DNA from 4 places in the Halomonas sp. MMSF_3323 genome. Region 4 is predicted to be linked to each of the others. Evidence: predicted binding sites of a transcription regulator. Region 4 holds the regulator's gene; each other region holds the start of a gene.
The links. The regulator PhoB, encoded in region 4, activates phosphate uptake and scavenging genes when phosphate is short. The targets are predictions, from matches to a motif close to TGTCATANNNNTGTCANA.
Positions count from the first base shown of each region.

Region 1: RBB39_RS11650 (DUF6482 family protein) is a predicted target of PhoB. The motif match lies at 3,541-3,558, and genes of this name have one in related genera.
Region 2: phbB (acetoacetyl-CoA reductase) is a predicted target of PhoB. The motif match lies at 2,550-2,567, and genes of this name have one in related genera.
Region 3: RBB39_RS22365 (glycosyltransferase family 1 protein) is a predicted target of PhoB. The motif match lies at 2,201-2,218, and genes of this name have one in related genera.

Region 1 covers NZ_JASHIT010000020.1:16,368-21,743, reverse strand. Annotated here, with positions in the region: gene hemH (ferrochelatase) at 1-852, opposite strand, end outside; gene RBB39_RS11660 (cryptochrome/photolyase family protein) at 961-2,541, shown strand; gene RBB39_RS11655 (thiol-disulfide oxidoreductase DCC family protein) at 2,538-2,891, shown strand; gene RBB39_RS11650 (DUF6482 family protein) at 3,060-3,362, opposite strand; gene RBB39_RS11645 (hypothetical protein) at 3,759-4,052, opposite strand; gene dnaB (replicative DNA helicase) at 4,131-5,376, opposite strand, start outside.
Region 2 covers NZ_JASHIT010000040.1:40,742-46,117, reverse strand. Annotated here, with positions in the region: gene RBB39_RS18285 (DUF349 domain-containing protein) at 1-1,406, shown strand, start outside; gene phbB (acetoacetyl-CoA reductase) at 1,557-2,303, opposite strand; tRNA gene RBB39_RS18275 (tRNA-Met) at 2,673-2,749, shown strand; gene RBB39_RS18270 (co-chaperone YbbN) at 3,152-4,096, shown strand; gene RBB39_RS18265 (MalY/PatB family protein) at 4,201-5,376, opposite strand, start outside.
Region 3 covers NZ_JASHIT010000073.1:723-6,098, forward strand. Annotated here, with positions in the region: gene RBB39_RS22355 (alpha-ketoglutarate-dependent dioxygenase AlkB) at 1-158, opposite strand, end outside; gene RBB39_RS22360 (phosphatase PAP2 family protein) at 272-844, opposite strand; gene RBB39_RS22365 (glycosyltransferase family 1 protein) at 979-2,139, opposite strand; gene RBB39_RS22370 (LysM peptidoglycan-binding domain-containing protein) at 2,303-3,241, opposite strand; gene RBB39_RS22375 (acyltransferase) at 3,184-4,059, opposite strand; gene RBB39_RS22380 (LysR family transcriptional regulator) at 4,190-5,092, opposite strand; gene RBB39_RS22385 (CoA transferase subunit A) at 5,275-5,376, shown strand, end outside.
Region 4 covers NZ_JASHIT010000011.1:110,528-115,903, reverse strand. Annotated here, with positions in the region: gene phoU (phosphate signaling complex protein PhoU) at 1-54, shown strand, start outside; gene cysZ (sulfate transporter CysZ) at 194-922, shown strand; gene RBB39_RS07775 (YnfA family protein) at 1,077-1,412, shown strand; gene phoR (phosphate regulon sensor histidine kinase PhoR) at 1,603-2,931, opposite strand; gene phoB (phosphate regulon transcriptional regulator PhoB) at 2,992-3,681, opposite strand; gene ubiA (4-hydroxybenzoate octaprenyltransferase) at 3,796-4,689, opposite strand; gene RBB39_RS07755 (chorismate lyase) at 4,887-5,376, opposite strand, start outside.

The DNA.
Region 1 (5,376 bases), on a different contig from region 4:
CGCCACCTTGTCGACGGTGGCGGGGCCCACCCATTCTTCAGGCCCGAACTTGGACTGGAAGGCGGTAACCACTTCGTCCTCGGCCTGCCCCAGCCGTTCGCGCAGCAGTCGCGTGGTCTTCCTGCACTGACAGTAGTAGGGGTCGCCTTCCTCCAGAAAGCGCTTGGGTACGCCGTGATAGGACGCCACCACCACCGAAGGCTGGTGCGTCTCGTTCTCCAGGCGTTCGCTGACCGAGGCAGCCAGGGCCTCGATGTAGCCCGGCTCGTCGAAGTAGGCCGGCACCGTTCGCACCGATGGCTGCCACTTGCGCTTCATCAGCTGACGGAAGAACTGATCGCAGGCGGTGGCGGTGGTGGGCGAGCCGTACTGGGGATACAGCGGGAAGAACAGGATACGCCGACATCCCTTCTCCTCCAGCTCCTTGAGCGCCTTGTCGGTGGAAGGATTGCCGTAGCGCATGCCGAAGCTGACCTCGATCGAGTCCCCCAGCTCAGCGCGCAGCCGCGTCGACAGCTTCTCGCTCTGGCTTCTGGTGATGGTCAGCAATGGACTCTCGTCCTTGTCGGTGTTCCAGATGCTGCGATAGGCCGCCCCGGAGGCAAATGGCCGGCGACTCAGGATGATCAACTGCAGCAGCGGCTGCCAGAGCCAGCGCGGATAGTCGACCACCCGCTGGTCCGACAGAAATTCGCTGAGATAGCGGCGCATGGACCAGTAGTCGGTATCGTCCGGCGTACCCAGGTTGGCGACCAGCACGCCGATCTTTTCACGTGCGACGGCGGGGTGGTCGACCGGCGCCTGCTCCGGGCGATGGGCCTCCACCACTGAGGGGGGAACGGACTGATCCATGAAGGTGACTTCCTCTTGGTAGCGAATGCACAAAGCCTATCACCGGTGGGTATCAGGCTCGAATGAAGTGTTACTATGAAGAGGATTTGTACAATTTTTGGTGAACCCATGTCCAGATCCTTGATCCTGATCACCGGCGCCCAGTTGAGCCTGGACCTCGGACTCTTGCAGACCACTGGCGACGACGACGTCGTCGCGCTGTGCGAGGTCGCCGAGGAAGGCCGCTACGTGCCGCATCATCCTCAGAAGATCGCCATGATGCTGTCGGCCATGCGCCACTTCGCCGCCACTCTTCGCGACAAGGGCTATCGCGTCCACTACAGCGCCCTCGATGATCCGGACAACGCCCATGGCCTGCTGGCGGAGGCGGAACGCCTCGCGCAAGCCTACGACTGTTCGCGGATTGTCACCACAAGGCCCGGCGAATGGCGGCTGCTGGATGCCATGGAGCGCCGCCAGGGCGGGATACCCTGGCAATGGGTCGAGGACGACCGCTTCTACTGCACGCCTGGTGAATTCGGCGACTGGTTGTCCCATCGCCGGCAGCCTCGCATGGAGGGCTTCTATCGACTGATGCGTCGCCGCACCGGCCTGCTGATGGAGGGCGATGAACCCATGGGCGGCCAGTGGAACTTCGACAAGGACAACCGACGGCCCCTGCCCCAGCACTACACGCTGCCCAAGCCTCCCCGCCACACCGTCGACGACATGACCCGTGAGGTGCTGACACTGGTGGAGGAACACTTCGATGAACACTTCGGTCGTCTGGATGGCTTCCACTGGCCGGTCACCCGACGCCAGGCGCTGGTCGATCTCAGACACTTCATCGATCACCTGCTGCCGAGCTTCGGTGACGTCCAGGACGCCATCAGCGACAGCGATCCCTTTCTCTTCCACTCGCGCCTGTCCGCTCCCATGAACCTTGGCCTGCTCAGCCCGAGAGAGGTCTGCGAGGCCGCCGAAACCGCTTATCTCGAGGGGCATGCACCGATCAATGCGGTGGAAGGTTTTATCCGCCAGATCCTCGGCTGGCGAGAGTACGTCAGGGGCATCTACTGGACCCGTATGCCGGACTACAAGGGCTATAACGCCTTGCAGGCCCGCAGGGGTCTGCCCCACTTCTACTGGAGCGGTGACACCGGCATGCGCTGTCTATCCCGCGCGATCGGCATGACCCGGGACAACGCCTACGCGCACCATATCCAGCGTCTGATGGTGACCGGCAACTTTGCTCTGCTGTGCGACGTCAGCCCCGAGGCCCTGTGCGACTGGTACCTGGCGGTCTACGCCGACGCCTGCGAATGGGTCGAATTGCCCAATACGCTTGGCATGGTGTTGCACGCCGACGGTGGACTGATGGGCTCGAAGCCCTACTGTGCGTCAGGCAAGTACATCGATCGGATGTCTGACCATTGCCGCCACTGTCGCTATGACGTGAAAAAGACCCTGGGCGAAGACGCCTGTCCCTTCAACAGCCTCTACTGGGACTTTCTCGAACGTCACGCCGACACCCTGGCGAGCAATCCTCGCATGAAGCTGATCTATGGCTCGCTGCGCCGCATGAGCGATGACAAGCGCAGCGCCATGCGCCGCCAGGCCACGTCCTTTCTCGACAACCTGGCATGCGAACCGAGCTACGGTCAGGGTCCCCACCGCGACGGCTATCGACCTCAGGGAGCGAATCCATGAATCGGTTCGAGACACTCGCCACACCGCTTGCGCTGTTTCATGATGGTCAGTGCCCACTATGCCGCAAGGAGATCGCCTGGCTGAGGCGGCATCCGCGCAGCCGGCTGATCCACTTTATCGATATCCGCGACGACGATTTTTGCGCCGAGGCCTGGGGCCAGCGCTTCGATGACATGCTGGGCAAGCTGCACCTGCGCGACGCCACAGGTCGCTGGTTCATCGGCATGGATGCCACTCGCGCATTGTACGCGACGCTGGGTCATCGCCGTTGGGTGCAGCTAAGCAGCGTACCCGGTTTGCGTGGACTGCTGGACATCGGCTATCTGGGCTTCGCCCGACTGCGCCCCTGACTAACAGGGACTCAAAGGAAGCGATAAGGCAGGTCGACACCGCCAAGGGCCCTGGCAGCTTGCGCCAGGGACTTGTTCGGTGAACGTGGGTACATCAGTGGCAAGGCAGAGACGGCGAGACTGCCGTCGAGAGGGTTCCAGCACCAGGGTGGTGTGGAACGATGTCACTCAAAACACCAGGGGCATACGTGAGGCCAGCGGTTCGGCATAGTGGGCCTCGCGACCGATCACCTCGTCGTGGGCCACGTGCTGGACCAGGTAGGCGCGGTGGATACCGGCACGCTTGAGCTCCAGGTAGACGTCGTCCAGCGAGCGGAACAACACCGGCTTGCCGCGGCGGCAGAGCATCTTGCGGGCACCTTCCACGTCTTCCAGTTCGACCTGGTAAAAACGGCTGCCGGCATGGCCGATCACGCGAATCTCGAAGTTGTCGTGGCGGCCGACAAAGGCCTTGAGATCATTAATTTCCATCGTATCTTTCGCCTCTTTTCATCCTGTCGCGACGGGGGTCCTGTGGCCCCCGCCCTCCTTATGTGACGACACTACGGCGACGAGCGTGCCGATGATATTTCGGCAGACCATGACGCTCGTTTCATTTCCCTGTGCCGCGCATGTGACTCTCTGATCATGGCACAGCCTGGGCCCTTCGGGTGACATTCCCGTGACGGTGTGAAGAATTTCTCTGATCTGGATACATATTGGCCGTTTCGCGCGCACAGCGGGTTAAACGACCTCCATGATCGCGGCGGAGAAAAGGGGGTCTTCAGCGGCAGGCAGCGCCTTTGCGGGAGGAAGTGGAGAGCTTGAAGGAGGGAAAACGAAGGCCCGCGACACGAATGCTCGCGGGCGACGGATCCGGCGGTGAGACTACTGGTAGTCGGAGGGATCGATGGCCTTGCCGAGGGAGTTGCGGTCGACCCAATTGCCGGCCTTGGTCTCCTTGTAGCGAAACACCACCTTGTCGCCGATCTGCACCGGCAGCTCGGAGTCTTCTGTCTGGTAGCTGTAGTCCACGCCGTCCACTACTAGGTGATAGCGATACAGATCGGGCATGCCGAGCCATTCCTTGAACGGGCCTTCCCGTTCCACCGAGGTCAATTCGCCACGGGCTTCCAGCTTGGGCGCGCGACGGCGATTGCCGCGTCGAAATCCGCCTGCCATGTCAGGTCTCCTTCACTGTGTCTGTCGAAATCGCAAGGGGCGGCATTATACGAGCCCGTCGGTCAGGCTCAAGCACGTTTATTCGCCGAAGGTATCACCGTAGCTGTCCGGCGCCAGATCCTCGAAGCGGGTGTACTTGCCGATAAAGGCCATGTGCACCGTCCCGATGGGGCCATTACGCTGCTTGCCGATGATGAATTCGGCGAGTCCCTTGTTGTCGGGATTATCCGGGTTGTAGACCTCATCACGATAGACGAAACCGATCAGGTCGGCGTCCTGCTCGATGGCCCCGGATTCACGCAGGTCCGACATCACCGGACGCTTGTTGGGGCGCTGCTCCAGCGAGCGGTTGAGCTGCGACAGCGCAATCACCGGGCAGCCGAACTCCTTGGCAAGCCCCTTGAGCGAGCGCGAGATCTCCGAAATCTCGCCGGTACGGTTGTCACCGAACCCCGGCACCTGCATCAACTGAAGGTAGTCGATCATGATCATCGCCAGGTTGCCGTGCTCGCGCACCACGCGACGCACCCGTGAGCGCATCTCGTTGGGCGACAGCGCAGCGGTGTCATCGATGAACAGTTGCTTGTCCTTGAGCAGGTTGACCGCCGAGGTCAACCTCGGCCAGTCCTCGTCCTCGAGCTGACCGGAGCGCACTCGAGTCTGGTCGATGCGGCCGAGTGACGACAGCATGCGCAGCATGATCGAGTCCGCCGGCATCTCCATGGAGAACACCATCACCGGCTTGTCGCTGGACACCACCGCGTGCTCCACCAGGTTCATGGCGAAGGTGGTCTTGCCCATGGACGGACGGCCGGCGACGATCACCAGGTCGGAGGGCTGCAGCCCGGAGGTCATGTCATCGAGATCGCGAAAGCCGGTCGACAGGCCGGTCATCTCGCCTTTCATGTTGAACAGCTCGTCGATGCGATCGACGGCCTTGGTCAGCAGCTCGCTCATGCCGATGGGGCCGCCGGCCTTGGGGCGGTCCTCGCTGATCTGGAACACCAGCCGCTCGGCCTCGTTGACCAGCTCATCGGCAGGACGCCCATTGGGGCTGAAGGCGCCGTCGGCGATCTGGTTGGCCGCCTGGATCAGCTTTCTCAGGGTGGCGCGTTCGCGCACGATGTCGCCATAGGCGCGGATATTGCTGGCCGAGGGAGTGTTGCGGGCCAGCTCCGCCAGGTAGGCGAGCCCGCCCACGGTGTCGAGCTGGTCGCGCCCCTCCAGGGCCTCGGACAGGGTCACCACGTCCAGCGGACGGCTCGACTCGGCCAGCGCCACCATGGCGTTGAACACCAGGCGATGCTCGTAGCGATAGAAGTCG
Region 2 (5,376 bases), on a different contig from region 4:
GACTCAAGCGCCTCGGCGCACGACTCGCCGAACTGCGTGACTGGCGCGGCTTCGTCGCCGGTCCCAAGCGCGAGCAACTGTGCCAGGCCATCGAGGCCCTGGAGCAGGACGCCACCCTCACCGACCGTGACCGTGACCGCCGCCATCGCCAGCTGGTCAAGGAGTGGAAGGCACTGGGCGACGCCGCGGCCAACCGCGAGCAGTCCGAGCGCTTTCGGGCAACCTCCGAACGTATTCGCGAGTCGCTCAAGGCCTGGCGTGAACAACAACAGCGCCTGCGCGAGGCCAACCTGGCAGAACGCGAAGCGCTGTGCGAGCAGATCGAGGCCCTTCTGGAGCAGCCCGCCGCCCAGGCCGACCCCGACGCGCTGCGCGAGATCCGCGACCAGGCCAGGGAACAGTGGCGCCGCACCGCCCCTGTCCCGCGCGATCACGCAGAGGCCATCGGACGACGCTTCGGCCGCATCCGGCACCAGTTGCAGGCGCTGATCGATCGCCGCGCCAACGAGATCGCCGACGCCAAGCGTGAGGTGATCGACCAGGCCCGAGCGCTGGTCGATGCACGACTGCCGGCACGCCAGCGAGCCGACCAGGCCAAGGCACTGCAACAGCGCTGGCGCGAACTGGGGCGCGCGCCCAAGGGCGAGGAGCAGACCCTGTGGCGAGAATTCCGCCAACTATGCGACCAGATCTTCGCCCAGCGTGACGCCGAGCGCGATGATCGTGCCCAGCGTGCTCGCGAGCGGCTGGAACAGATGCAGGCCCTGATCGACCGCATCGATGCCTGGCAACCCGCGGCAAGCAGCGAGGCCGACTGGCTGGACAAGGCGGTGGATGAGGCCAGCGCGCTGGAACCGCTGCCATCGGGCCGGCGCACCGAAGGCATGCGCAAGCGCTGGACCGGCATCGTACGGGCTCGGCGCGAGCGCCTGGAACGGCTCTCCGTGGCAGAGGTCGTCGGTCGTTGGCGCGAGGTCAAACCCCTGATTCTCGAGCACCTTGAGGCCGACGATGACTGCCTCGCCGGTCGCCTCTGCAGTGATGTGGAGATTCCCGCCGCGCTATCGTTGCCGCCGGCGCTGAAACAGGCCCACGCACAGCGCAACGCCGCACGACGCGATCCTGCTCCAGCGGAGGAAGTCGCCGAGCGTCTGGCACGACTGCGGGTGCACCTGGCGCTCCTGGCGGGCCATCCGATCGGCCACCAGGACGAGCCACTGCGCCTGGCGATCCAGGTCGACCGCCTCAACGATAGCCTTGGCCAGGCGCCGAGCCGGGAAGACGAGCTGATCTCGGTACTGTGCGGGCTGCTGGCCACCGGTCCAGTGTCGCGCCAGCAGTGGGAGCGCGAGGTACAGGAGCTCGACGCCCTGCTGGATGGGCTGAGTCAACTGCCACCACCCTGAGCGATGCACGGCTTGCCGTGCCTTCCCCCCTCTTTCAACCCCTGAACTCTTTCAACCCCTGAAAACCACGATGCGAGGCCTTTTGGCCTCGCATCGTGGTTTCTGGCGAAATGTACATCGCCGAGCCTCGTGAGCCCGGCGCGACGTCTGTCAGCCCATGAACTGACCGCCATTGATGTCGATATTGGCACCGGTGATAAAACCGTTGTCCTTGCTGGCCAGGAAATTGACCAGGCGGCCGATCTCTTCCGGCGTGCCGTACCGCTTCATCGGGATGGTCTCGCGAATGGCCTCGCGCACCTTCTCCGGAATCTTCATGATCATGTCGGTGGCGATATAGCCAGGCGAGATGGTGTTGACGGTGATGCCCTTGGTCGCAGTTTCCTGCGCCAGCGCCATGGTCAGACCGTGCATGCCGGCCTTGGCGGCGGAATAGTTCACCTGGCCGAACTGCCCCTTGCGGCCGTTGATGGACGAAATATTGATGATCCGTCCGTAGCCCTGCTCCAGCATGCTCTCGATCACGCTGCGGCAGGTATTGAAGACGCTGTTGAGGTTGGTGTCGATGACCACGTTCCACTGGTCCGCCGACATCTTCTTCAAGGTGCCATCCTTGGTGATACCGGCACAGTTGACCAGCACTGCGATCGGCCCATGCTGGTCCTCGATCGCCTTGACGCCATTCTGGCAGGCCTCGAAATCGGTCAGATCGATGCCGGCGATGTCGATATTGTCATAGCCATCCGACTTCTGGGTCTCCAGCCAGGTCTTGGCCTTGTCAGGATTGTTGTAACCGGCCACTACCTGATAGCCGGCATCCGCCAGTTCGCGACAGATTGAGCTTCCGATACCACCAGTACCACCGGTGACCCACGCGACGGGCTTTTGCTGAGTCATAGACGACCTCCCTGATTGTCCTTCACGCCGCCGCTTGGCGACGGCACTTGTTGTTGCAAGCATGTATAGCAGTGGATGCTCTGGTGCTGCGCATTCGCGCAACCAGGAACCTCGGGCCCAGAGCGATCGCGGGTGGCCTCCTGCCACTGCGACGCCCAGCCCCACCTGCCTACCTCGGCAGGCCTTCGTCGTGGTACTGCGTCGAATCAACGTCCACAACGACTATCCACCAGGCTAGCGTCTAGCACTGACATTTGCATGACAGCCACTCCAGTATGGACCACAGCGCCCGAACGGCACGACCCATCACACCCGAAATCGCACAGGGTTGACGCAGCCAGAATTATCCGTATACTACGTCCTCGTTGATGCGGGGTGGAGCAGTCTGGTAGCTCGTCGGGCTCATAACCCGAAGGTCATCGGTTCAAATCCGGTCCCCGCTACCAAATACGAAAACGAGGCAGTCCTTCGGGACTGCCTCGTTTTTTGTTGGCTGTCCGGTGCTGGCCGAGACCAGCGCTTCGCCATCAGACGCCGTTGCGGCATCGCCGTATTACGAAGCTCGCCTCCTGATTAAATCTTAACTTTTCTGTGCCAATTCGATATTTTTTGGCGCTTCCGTGTCCCCGGATTAGCCATCCCCCCCTCCTTCTTTCGTCGAAGAGCTGACCTCGATCAACCCGAGTCGGTCAAGAATCGACCGTCGCCGCAGCCCTTTACCGCGTCTTGGGCACACCGCTGGCCAGTCATCGATTCCAGGCATGCTCCGGCGTATCGGCAGGCGCCTTGAAGTCGGTGGCCGTCGCCCGCATCTTTAGGGCAATTCACTTTTGACAAGGTTGTGTCCCATGCCCATCGTCGACCCTCGTACAGGCGAACCTCTGAGCAGCGATCCGAGCAGCGAACCCGCCCAGGGTGCCGCCGCGGCGTCCCAGGGGCCGGCCGACAGCGACCTGATCTTCGACGTCGACCGCAGCAACATTCAGCAGGTGCTGGAGCTGTCCATGCGCATCCCGGTGCTGCTGGACTGCTGGGCCCCTTGGTGCGAGCCCTGCAAGAACCTGATGCCGGTGCTGGAAAAGCTGACCCGCGAGTACGCCGGCACCTTCCTGCTGGCCAAGCTCAACATCGACGACAACCAGGACATCGCCGGCCAGCTCGGCGTACGCTCGGTACCCGACGTCAAGTTGATCAGCCAGGGCGGTCTGGTGGACCACTTCCAGGGCGCCTTGCCGGAAAAGGAAATTCGCGAGTGGCTGGGCCGCTACTTCCCGGCCCCGGAAGATGCTCCGGCAAGCCCCGAAGAACAGGCCGAGCAGGCCCTGGCGGCGGGCGACACCGCCACCGCGCTGGAGATCCTGCAGCAGCTGACACAGCAGTACCCCGACCACTTGGCCTACCAGATCCAGATGGCCCGAGTGCTGGTGGCGGAAGGTCGCAATGATGAAGCGCGCGCCCTGCTTGACGCGCTACCTCCGGAAGACCGCGACGGTCCCGAGGCCCGCGGCGTTCGTGCCAGCATCGAGTTCGGCGAAGAAGCGCCCGACGCCGAGACCCTGGCCGCCCTGGAGGGGCGTGACGACAGCGAGGCCAACTATCTGAGGGCGCTGCGCCAGGTGGCCGACGGTGACTATGAACCCGGCCTGGAAGGATTGCTGGCAGTGATGAAGCGCGACCGTGCCTACGGTGACGACCTGGCGCGCAAGACCCTGCTGCGGGTGTTCGACGCACTCGGCGCCGATCATCCGCTGACGGTGAGCTACCGCCGCAAGCTGTTCGCCCTGCTCTACTGAGTGGATCGAGACGTCGAGCGCCTTGCCGCTCATCGCCTGAGCATGAAAACGGGGCCCCTTCGAGGGCCCCGTTTTCGTTGTTGAGGATATTACGCCAGCGCCACTCAGCCGCCCAACACCTGGTCCAGGCGCGCCAGCGCCTCGTCAAGCTGGATGGCCGTGGTGCCGAAATTGAGCCGCGCAAAGCCCGGCCAGCCGAAGTCGGCGCCATCCGACAGCGCGACCCCGGCTCGCTCGAGCAATGCCGAGGCAGGCGATTTTTCGGCCCCCAGGGTCGACTGGCGCAGATCGAGCCAGGCCAGATAGGTCGACTCGGGGGCGCTGAAGCCCACGCCGGGCCAGCCAGCGACACGCTCGACCAGCGTCTGGCGGTGGCCACGCAGTACCGTCAACAACTCCTGACGCCAGGGCTCGCCGTGGCGATAGGCGGCCTCTGCCGCCACCAGCCCGAGCACATTGGCGTCCGGCATCAATCCCTTGGCGGTATCACGAAAGCGCTTTCTCAGGCCGGCGTCGGGGCAAATCGCGCAGGCGGCGGTCAGCCCAGCCAGATTGAACGTCTTGGAGGGCGCCCACAGGGTGATGATGCGATCAGCCAGCGCCGGGAAGGCGGCGGCCAGGGGCTGGTGGCGCGCTCCTTCGTCGAGCAGCAGGTCGCAGTGCAGCTCGTCTGAGACCACAATCAACCGATGACGCTCGACCAGTTCGGCCAGTCCTTCGAGCTCTTCGCGGCGCCAGGCTCGTCCGGTGGGGTTGTGGGGCTGGCACCACAACAGCAGCCGGGTCCGCTCGGTGATCGCCGCCTCCAGCGCCTCGAGGTCCAGCGTCCAGGGCTCGCCCGGCGCCTGGGGCGGGCGCATGGCTGCCTGCTGGGGCAGGCGCCCGGTGCGCCTGGCCACCTGCAAGAACGGCGGATAGATTGGCGTCACCGTCAGCACCCCATCGCCAGGCTCGGTAAAGGCCAGGCTCGCCAGGTGCAACGCCGGAACCACCCCCGGCAGCCAGTGCTGCCAGCGGTCCTCGATGTCCCAGCCATAGTGGCTGGCACTCCAGTCGATCAGCGTCTGTTCCAGACTTTCCGCCACCAGACCGTAGCCAAAGACGCCATGATCGATGCGCGCCGACAGCGCCTCGACCACCGCCTCGGGCGAGCGGAAGTCCATGTCCGCGACCCACAGCGGCAGGACGTCATCACCGTGGCGGTGCCACTTCTGTGACGGCCAATGTGGCGAACGATCATCACCGCGGGGCTGTCGTCGATCGATCGGCGTGGCAAAATC
Region 3 (5,376 bases), on a different contig from region 4:
TGCCAGTCGAGTTCCTGGCGCAGCCTATCCTGCAGGTCGCTTGCATCGGGCTCGCTTATGAGCCCGGGCAGGTAGTAAAGCGGTGGGGTCTCGACCAGGGTTTGGGATGGCGCTTCGTGTAGCAATTTGAACAGCGCTTTGGGGTCATGTGGTGGCATTCAAGCAGGATGCCAGTGAAGGCTGGCTGGCGCCACCGATCAGGAGCGGTGGCGCTTTTTCTGGAGATGCGGGCGAGATGCGGGCGAGCGGCAGTGATGCCCCCGAGGCGGCGTCAGTGGGACGCCGCGATCAGCAGAGTGGTCGAGGAAAGCCCGAGGCTAGCCAGGGCCATGCCATAGCCAAGCGCCGCGCCGGCAAGGACGTCACTGTAGTAGTGCAGTCCCAGGCCCACCCGCGAGATGGCGATCAAGCCCGCCAGGGGCAGCAGCCAGGGCAGCAATGCGGGGCTGTGTACTGCGACCAGGGTGCAGAACATCACCGCGTGCATGGTGTGGCCGCTGGGGAAGCTGTAGCGGTCCCTGGCCGGTTCGTTGCACTGGATGCTGCCGCCAAAGGTGATGAAGGGCCGTTCTCGACACAGACGGGTCTTCAGCAGCTTGTACACCGCGATCGCCACCACGGCGGTGACGGTGTATTCGAGCATCAGGCGCAGACCGATATCGCGGCCGTGGATCGCCGGCAACGCCACGATCAGCGCCACCCAGATCGGCCAGTCGCCCAGCTTGCTGGAGATCTTCAAGGTGGATAGCCAGGGGCGGTGAATGCTGAGGCCGGCGGTGCGCTGGCACAGTTGCCACTCGAGCATATCCAGGCGGTCGAACATCTGCGGGATTTTAGTGGGCATGTCACATCTCCCTGGCGGTAAGTCGTCTTCTAGCGTCTTTTGTCGTCATGTGTCGTCATGTGTCGTGCTAGGGCCCGCTTCCTGTGGCCTCCACGCCGCCGCTCGGGCCGGCGGCGGGGTGTTCAACGAGCGATCTAGGCCTTGGCGGGGTCCGACAGGCCGGTTCCCGACGTCAGGGCTTGGTGATGGGCGTCGAGGAAGGTCTGGGCGATGGATGGCCAGCGGTAGGCCAGGGCGCGTTCCCGGGCGGCGCGGCCCAGGCGGGCGTAGCGTGCCTGCTGCTGGCATAGCGCTGTCGCCTGCTGACGGAATTCGGCGTTGTCACCGGCGGCGACGCTGACCCCATCCTTGTCGGTGGTGATCAACTCGGCGCCGGCCGCGTGGCGGAAGGCTACGACCGCCAGGCCGCTGGCCATGGCTTCGAGAATGACGTTGCCCCAGGTCTCCGACAGCGAGGGAAAGACGAAGATGTCGGCGCTGGCGTAGTGGATTTGCATCTCGGCGGAATCGATGAAGCCGGTAAAGATGGCGTCCGGCAGGGCCTTTTCCAGCGATGCCCGCCCGGGGCCGTCGCCCACCACCACCAGGCGCATGTCGGGGCGCGCCTCGAGCATGTCGAGAAAGGTGTCGCGCAACAGCTCCAGGTTCTTCTCTGGCGCCAGTCGGCCCACGTAGAGCGCCACCGGCTGGTGCTGGCCGACACCCCAGCTGTCGCGCAGTTGCTGACTACGCTTGGCGGGGGTGAAACGATCGCCTTCGATGCCGCGTGCCATGACGCTGACGCGCTCGAAGCCTCTTTGCGCAAGCTCCCGGGCTTGCTGATGGGTCGGTACCAGGGTCGCCGCACAGCGATTGTGAAAATGACGCAGGCGATTGCGTACCAGTGGCGCCAGCCACGGCAGACCATAGTCCTGGCAGTAGTGATCGAAGTTGGTGTGCCAGCCGCTGACCACGGGAATGTCCAGCTTTTCTGCCGCGCGCAGCGCTGACCAGCCCAAGGGGCCTTCGGTCGCTACATAGATGGCGTCGGGACGATTGTCGCGCCATAGCCTGCGCAAACGACTGGCGGAGGCCCAGCCGATACGCACTTCCTTGTAGCGCGGCATCGACATGCCGCGTACACGAAGTTCGTGGGCCATCCCGGTGGCGGGTTCGGTGGAGCCGTCGACGGGGGCCGGCCGGACCAGCTGCAGCGTCACGCCAAGAGCACGCAGTTCCTGGCTGATGCGCCCCAGCGTATGGGCGACCCCATTGATATCAGGAGACCAGGTTTCGCTGACCAGACAGATGCGCATGGAATTCCTCGTACCGGTCGGGCCCCGTATGGCCCGCTCCCGAGACAGAGTGATGCTCCAGCATGACATCTCTAGGTCAGCGATATGAACAGGCTGTTACGGTGTCGATGGGGCCGGGCGACGGACAAGCGCATTGCGCTTGCGTCGACTCGGCCCGCAGCGCTCAGCGAAGGATGGTGTCCGGGTCGATGGGCTTGCCGCCATGGCGCATGTCGAACAGCAGATCGTGGCGGCCGGTCGAGGCATGCTTGCCGACCACGCATAGTGGGGTGCCGCGGCTGACCTGTTCTCCCTGCTTGACCAGCAGGTCGTCACATAGCGCGTAGACACTCTGCAGGTTATCGGCGTGGTGCACGATCACCACCTGGCCCAGTTGCCGCATGCCGTCGGCGAACCGCACCTGGCCATCGGCAACGGCCTTGGCCCGGGCGCCCTCGTCGGTGGCCAGCAGCATCGGCTGCAGGCTGCCGCGGCTGTCCTTGCCGTAACGGCGCACCACCCGATAGTCGTCCAGCGGCCAGGGCCAGCCACGAGCGTTTGAGGCGACCGGACCGGGATCCGGCAACGAAGCGGAGCGAGAGGGGCTGGACGTGCCTGAGCTGCTGGACGTGCCTGAGCTGCTGGCGACCGATCGGCTGGCCAGCGGCACCTGGATCACCTGGCCGACCTTGAGGTCGGTGGCGCGGACGCCAGGATTGGCACTCTGGATGCGCTGAGCGGTGGTGCCGAAGCGCCTGGCAACGGCGCTATAGGTGTCGCCGGGGCGGATCTGATAGCGATAGGGGCCGCCGGACGGCGCCCGCTCCTGATGAGAGGGCACCAGCAGGCGCTGACCCACGGCCAGGTGGCGGGCGTCGACACCCGGATTGAAGCGCTGCAGCCGCAATAGCGGTACGCCGGCGCGGCGGGCGATGGAGCCGAGGGTGTCGCCGCGCTGCACGCTGATCCAGTCGCCGGCAATGCTGCTGCCGGCGACGCTGGCGCTGCGTTGCGATGACGTCGGGGATGCCCCCTGACCGGCGCAGCCGGCCAGCAGCAGGGCGATCACCAGCGGTGCGAGTCGAGTGAGGCGTCCTTGTTCTGCCACAGGGCGTTGAGCCATGAGTGGAAGCGTTCCTTGTAGTGCGGGTCGTCGTGATAGCGCCCCTCCAGCATCCACGGCGCCACGTCGAGGCGGCGTGCATCAAGGCGAATGGCCTTCTCCTGGCCGCACAGGAAGCGCCAGAAGCTGGGTTGGCTCGACTGGTAGTCGATGGTGAGGTCGATGATGGCGTCGAGACGATCGCCGAGCAGGTTCAGTACCTGGGCGATGCCGCCGGCCTTGGGGCGCAACAGATGGCGAAAGGGGCTTTGCCTGGCCTCGCGCTTGGCCGGGGTGAAACGGGTCCCTTCGACAAAGTTGATGATGGCAATGGGAACGTCGCGGGCACGCTTGCACATGCGCTCGGTGGCCTTGCGATCGCGTTCGGCCAGGCGTGGGTTGGCGGCCAGGCGCTCCTTGCTGTAGCGGCGCATGAAGGGAAACTCCAGTGCCCACCAGGCCATCCCTACTACCGGGATCCAGATAAGCTGCTGCTTGAGAAAGAAGCGTGGCATCGGGATCTTGCGATGAAACGCCATCATCAGCAGGAAGATGTCGGTCCAGCTCCGATGGTTGGACAGCACCAGGTACCAGGCGTCCGGGCTCAGCCCCTCGGGCACCGACATGCGAAGGTCGGGCTTGATCCAGTGACGCATCCACCACAGGTTGAAACCGATCCAGTTGAGGGCGATGGCGTTGAGCCCGGCCAGCACGCGCCGCTGCCAGCGTCGCCCGGGGGTGACCACCTTGAGCAGGGTCAGGATCACCAACGGGATGGTCCAGAATAGCGTGTTGCCAACCAGCAGCAGAACGCTGATCAGGCCCTTGAGGGTCGACATTCCTTGGATAACCTCGCAACAGCAGATAGAGCGGGTGTCGCCTGGCCGTGACAGTGGGCGAGGCAGGCCCGCCAATCCTAATGGATCCGGTGCCGGCTGCCCAGTGCGAGGGTCCACGGCCATGTCAGCGTCATGCTTCTGAGAGGGTCGGTGTCTCGATATTGTCGACCAGTACCTGGAGCATGGCGCGGGCGGCCACCGACAGCTCGTGGGGGTTCCAGGTGACCACCCCCACGGCGCGCTCGATGACGGGATCCTTGAGTGGGCGGCAGACCGCGCCGGCCTCCTGCATCTGACGCAGGCACAGCGAGGGCACGGCGCTGACGCCCAGGCCATTGGCCACCATGCGTCCGACGCTGGCGAGCTGATGGGTCTCGAAGGCTACCTTGAGGGCCCCGTGTCGGGCACCGAGCTGCTGCTCCAGCAGGCGGCGTACCATGGAAGGCCGCTGCAGCGCCACGAAGTCCCAGCTCATCAGGCTTTCCCAGTCGAGGCTTGAATGCTGTACCAGAGGCGAGCGTGGGGGCAGCACGGCCACGAAGCGGTCGTGAAACAGCGGAGTGAAGTGCAGGCTGCCGGTGGCCTCCGGCTCGAAGGCGATGCCCATCTCCACCTGGCGCTGGCGCACCATGTCGATCACCTGCTCGTTGACCACGTCATGTACGGTGACGTTGATACGCGGGTGCTGGCGGTGAAACACCCCCAGCGCCGGGGCCAGCAGATTGCCGGCAAAGGCCGGCATGGCGGCCAGGGAGAGCCGTCCAAGTTGCAGGGTGAAGCGTTGGCGCAGGGCGTCCTCGGTGTTGTCCCATTCCACCAGCAAGCGTTTGGCCAGCGGCACCAGGGACTCACCTTCGGGGGTCAGGCGGACGCTTCGGGTCGTGCGGATCAGCAGTCTACCGCCTAGGCTGTCCTCGAGACCCTTGATCGCCAGGCTCAGCGCCGGCTGGGAGAGGTGGAGCTGTTCACAGGCCTGGGTGAAGCTCAGGGTTCTGGCCACCGCCAGAAAGGCACGCAGTTGCTTGACGGTCACGACATGCTACCAAGGTCAAATTTATTTAAAGATATAAATAATCAATAAAGAAAACAAACTTAACAAATATATGGGGGCGAGCAACACTGCCTTCAGTGCTACCTTGAGGCAGGGCGGGGCACCGGAACGGTGCCGGTTCGCCACCTCTCCTTTCACTTTCATCGACAGACGAGGCGCCCCACATGGCCGGATTCGACAAGCGCGTGTATTCCTATGAAGAGGCGATGGACGGCATCGAGAGCGGTATGACGGTGCTGGCCGGAGGCTTCGGTCTCTGCGGCATT
Region 4 (5,376 bases):
ATCGACCCTGACGACCTCAACCAGGAACTGCTCGACGACAGCAGCACGTCTTGACCTCGACGCCCTGAGCGGCGTCAATAGGCCGGCCCCGTCAGGGTCGTTGCCTGCACTCTGAGCATCGGGCCATCGTCGAGACGATGGCCCGATGTCGTTGGGGCACTGTCATCTTCAGCCACTGCCAAGGATCGATGTCATGCTGAATGCCCTCGAGGCGGTCCGCCGCGGAACCCGCCTGGTCTATAGCCAGGGCCTGCGTCGTTATGTGTTTCTTCCCATTCTGGTCAACCTGCTGGTCTACGCCGGCATGCTCAGCTACGTGCTCGGTGAGTTCGGTGGCTGGCTCGATAGCTGGATGGCCATGGTGCCGAGCTGGCTGGAATGGCTCGACTGGCTGATCTGGCCGTTGTTTGTGGTCAGCCTCGTGCTGATCGTGTTCTTCAGCTTTACCCTGGTTACCCACCTGATCGCCGCCCCCTTCTACGGCTTCCTGGCGGCCCGGGCCGAGGTCGAGCTGACCGGCCGCGAGCCCATCGATGATCGTGGCTGGCTCAAGACCGGTCTCGACGCCCTGGGCAGGGAGCTGTTGAAGCTGGCCTATATTCTGCCGCGCATGATCGGGCTGTTTATCCTGAGCTGGATTCCGGTGGTCAACCTGATCGCGCCGCTGTTGTGGGCGGCCTTCAGCGCCTGGGTCATGGCGATCACCTACCTCGACTACCCGATGGACAACAACAAGGTCAGCTTCGCCGACATGCGCAAGCGCCTGTCGGCGCGCTGGTGGCCGAGTCTCAGCTTCGGTGGTCTGGTGACCTTGATCACCTGGATCCCGCTGGCCAACCTGTTTCTGATCCCCGGGGCCGTGGCCGGCGCGGTGCTGATGTGGGATCAGCACTATCGGCAGTTGCCGGTGCTACGGCGTTGAGCAGCACTTTCTTTGGACGTACGGGGTTGAGCAGCGCTTTGAGCACCGTTATCGGCGCTGTCGATGGCCGTACGGCGTTGAGCAGCACTTTGAGCACCGCTATCGGCGCTGTCGATGGCCGTACGGCCTCAAAAGGGGAAAGCAGGGAGTCACCATGACGGCGCTGTTGCCTAGTCTTTTGCTCTATACGGCGGCTGCGCTGGCCGAGATCGCCGGCTGCTTCGCGGTGTGGCGCTGGTGGCGGGATGATGCCTCGGCCTGGTGGCTGCTGCCCGCGGTGATGAGTCTGGTGGCCTTCGCCTGGCTGCTTAGTCAGACCGATGCCGACTATGCCGGGCGTGCCTTTGCCGCCTACGGGGGCGTCTATATCGTGGCGTCACTGGGCTGGCTGTGGTGGGTCGAGCAGCGCCTGCCGGATCGCTGGGACCTGATCGGGGGCGCGCTGTGTCTGGCCGGTGCCGCAGTCATCCTGCTGGGGCCCAGGAGCTGATGGGAGCCCGCTCTGTTCGTTCTGGCGGGGCCTAGGCGCTGTCCGAAAAGTCGACGAGCGAAGGTTAGACAAGGCAAAAATCGGTGAGAAAGCGCAGTTTACGGGGTGTAATTGAGCATTTTGACCGGGCTGGCGCACCAGCCGATTTTTAACGCCGTATTACCGAGCGCAGGCACTTTTCAGACAAGCCCTAGTGCACAGCGCCGGCGCGGCCGAGCGCCACAGGGTCGGCCGCTGCCAGCCGGCTCGAGGGAAAGATGCAGCGGAAGGTTGCGCCCTCGCCGAGCCGGGAGTCGATATCCAGGCGTGCCTCGTGGCGCAGCAGCACATGCTTGACGATGGCCAGTCCCAGGCCGGTACCACCGGTGGCGGTGCTGCGGCCCTTGTCGACCCGGTAGAAACGTTCGGTAAGGCGTGGCAGGTGCCTCGGATCGATGCCTTCGCCGTCGTCTTCCACCTCGAGGCAGGCGCCTTCGCCGTAGGCACGCCAGCGTAGCGTGATATGGGCGCCGTCACCGGCGTAGCGCACCGCATTGAAGGCCAGGTTGGAGACTGCGCTGTGCATCTCCTTCTCGCTGCCGGTGAGACTGCGCGATTCTTCGACGACCACCTCGATCTGCTGGCGGCCGCCTGACAATGCCTCGGCGTCGCGCTTGACCGCCTGCAGCAGGGTGGTGGGGTCGAGGCGAACATGGTCGCTGCCGCCCTGGTCGTTCTCGAGTCGTGACAGCAGCAGCAGGTCGTTGACCAGATTCTGCATGCGGCGCGTCTGGCTCTGCATCTGGGCGACCCCCTTGCCCAGGCGCTCCGGCAGCATGCCGGCCATGTCGCTGTAGGTCTCCAGGTAGCCGGTGAGCACGGTCAACGGCGTGCGCAGCTCGTGGGAGACGTTGGCGACGAAGTCGCGGCGCATCTGTTCCAGGCGATGCAGACGGGTGATATCGCGGGCCATGACCAGGCGTTCATCGTCACCGTACAGGGTGATCTGGAACTGCAGGATCATGTTCTCGTCGATGGGGGAGGGCAGGCTCAGCGGTTCGCGGTAGTCACGGGCATTGAAGTAGCCGACGAAGCGCGGGTCGCGCAGCAGGTTGGTGATGTGCTGGCCGCGGTCCAGTGCCGGCTTCAGGCCGAGCATGCGCTCGGCGGAGCTGTTCCACCACTCCAGGTCGCCGTGGCGATCGAGCATCACCACGCTGTCGCGCATCGCCTCGGACGACTCCTGGATACGCTGCAGGGTCGAGCGCAGGCGGCGCTGAGTGATCCGCTGGCCCTTTTGATAGCGATAGAGGCGATCGAACAGCTCGCCCCACAGGCCACTGGCGGTGGGAGGTTCCTGCTGGGGGCGGTGGGTCAGCCAGTCGTGCATCGCGTGCAGGTTGCGCAGGTGATAGCTGAGCCCAAGCGCCAGGCCAAGGCCGATGCCTACGCTGGACAGCGAGAAGGGCCAGCCCAGCAAGGCGCCGAGACCCACCAGCACGGCCAGGCGCCAGACTTCTCGTCTCCACAGACGACCCACGTCAGTTCTCGGCTCCGTTCACCTCATCCCTCCTGGTGCTGCGTTGCGTCGATGGCTCGCTCAGACCTTGGCCGAAAAGCGATAACCGGTACCGCGTACGGTCTGGATCAGTTGCTGATGGGGTTCCCCCAGGGCCTTGCGCAGGCGGCGGATATGCACGTCGACGGTACGTTCTTCCACGTAGACGTTGCCACCCCAGACCTGATCGAGCAACTGGCCACGGGTGTAGGCGCGCTCCTGGTGGGTCATGAAGAACTGCAGCAGGCGATATTCGGTGGGGCCCATGTCCAGTGACTTGCCGTCGACGCTGACGCGATGGCTGACCGGGTCGAGCTTGAGGCCTTCCACCTCCACCGGGTCCTCGACGCCCCGCGGAGTGGCGCGTCGCAGAACTGCCTTGAGTCTGGCCACCAGTTCTCGCGGCGAGAATGGCTTGGTGATGTAGTCGTCGGCGCCGGCTTCGAGGCCCTGGATCTTGTTGTCCTCCTCACCCTTGGCGGTGAGCAGGATGATCGGCAGCTCTGCGGTGGTTTCCTCGCGCTTGAGCCGGCGGGCCAGTTCGATGCCGCTGGTGCCCGGCATCATCCAGTCCAGCAGCAGCAGGTCTGGCTGGTCATCGACGATGATGGCGTGGGCGGCCTGAGCATTGTCCGCCTCGAGCACCCGGTAGTCGGCCATTTCCAGCGCCACCGCGATCATTTCGCGGATCGGGGCTTCGTCATCGACGATCAGTACGGTCTTGGCGGTCATCCCGGGAGCCTCTTGGTCAGGGTCTTACACTCGACGGTGACAAATGACACCACGTCAATGTGACAATTAGATGACATTGTATCCATTGTCGAGCGACCGAGACGGGCATTTCCCTCACCCGAGGGAGGGATAGAGGCTCAGTCCGAGTCCGGCGAACAGCAATAGGCCCGACCAGTGGTTGTTGAGAAAGGCCTGGAAGCAACGGTCGCGGTCACGGCTCTTGATCAGCCGCTGCTGGTGGACAAAGGTCGCGCCCATGGCCAGCCAGCCGAGCCAGAAGAAGCCGCCCAGCGCCAGCAGGCTGCCGGCCCAGGCCAGCAGCCCCAGGGTAGCCAGCTGCAATAGCGCAATGATGCGGGTGTCCCAGCGGCCGAACAGTACCGCGGTGGACTTGATGCCGATCTTGAGGTCGTCGTCGCGGTCGACCATGGCGTATTCGGTGTCGTAGGCCACGGTCCACAGCACGTTGGCGGTAAACAGCAGCCAGGCGACCATCGGGACTTCGCCGAGCACCGCGCCGAAGGCCATCGGAATGGCCCAGGAGAAGGCTGCGCCCAGCACCACCTGGGGGAAGTGGGTGTAGCGTTTCATGAAGGGATAGCTGGCGGCCAGCACCGCTCCGATCAACGACAGCCACACGGTAAAGCCGTTGGTCAGCCAGACCAGCGCGAAGGCCGATCCCAGCAGGCACACGAACAGCACCTTGGCCTCCCGCTCACTGATGCGGCCGGTGGCCAGCGGTCGGTTCTTGGTGCGTTTGACGTGGCCATCGAAGTGGCGATCGGCGTAGTCGTTGACCACGCAGCCCGCCGCCCGCATCAGGTAGACGCCGGCGACGAAGATCAGCAGGGTGTCACGGGCCGGAATGCCCTCGGAGGCCACCCACAGCGCCCACAGGGTCGGCCACATCAACAGCCAGGTACCGATGGGGCGGTCCAGACGCATCAGCGCCAGAAAGTCGGGAATTCGGTTCAGGTATCCAGGGGGACGCAGCAGCGAACGATCCATCGGTTTCTCTCATGCTCTGGCGCAGGTCAGGCGAAAATGAGGCGTAAGCCGGGCAACAGTCGCTCCTCGGAGAAACATCGCCGAGAAGCCTTGGCGCAGCCTAGCGCGAGCCGACGGCCATGACCAGCCAGGCGGCTCGCTCCGAAGTTGGCGACGGAAGGGCGATGGCGGGGTGACAGCCGGTGAGCGACAGCTAGTCAGCCGGTGGCAGAGGCCGACAGCGACAACGCTCGGCCCATGGTCGGCATAAAGCTCTCCTGCACCAGCAGCACCCAGCCGCTGTGACGAAATACCGAGCGGCGTTGCCACAGTCCGGTATAGCCGTGGATCGGCCTGGTGTTACGGCCGATCTGAATGGCGCTGCGCTCGAGATCGGGCTGGCGAAACAGCCAGCTGCCGAGAGAGGTCTCGCCGAGGCCTTCGAAGGGAGCGTCGTGACGCTCGACGATCGGTGCCACGCTGCGCGCCACCACCCAGGGCTCCTCGTCCACGCACAGGGCGACCTCGCGCAGCCAGGCCTGCTCGTCGCTGGCCAGACCCAGCAGGTGGGCCTCGTCAGGCCACGGCAGGCCCTTGGCCTCCGCCAGCAGGCGTACGCGAAAGTGCCCGGCGCCTGCCGCCTCGATCAGGCGTTCTGTCAGGGAGTCCCGCGAGGCCAGCCAGGCGTGCCAGTCAGCGGGCACCGCG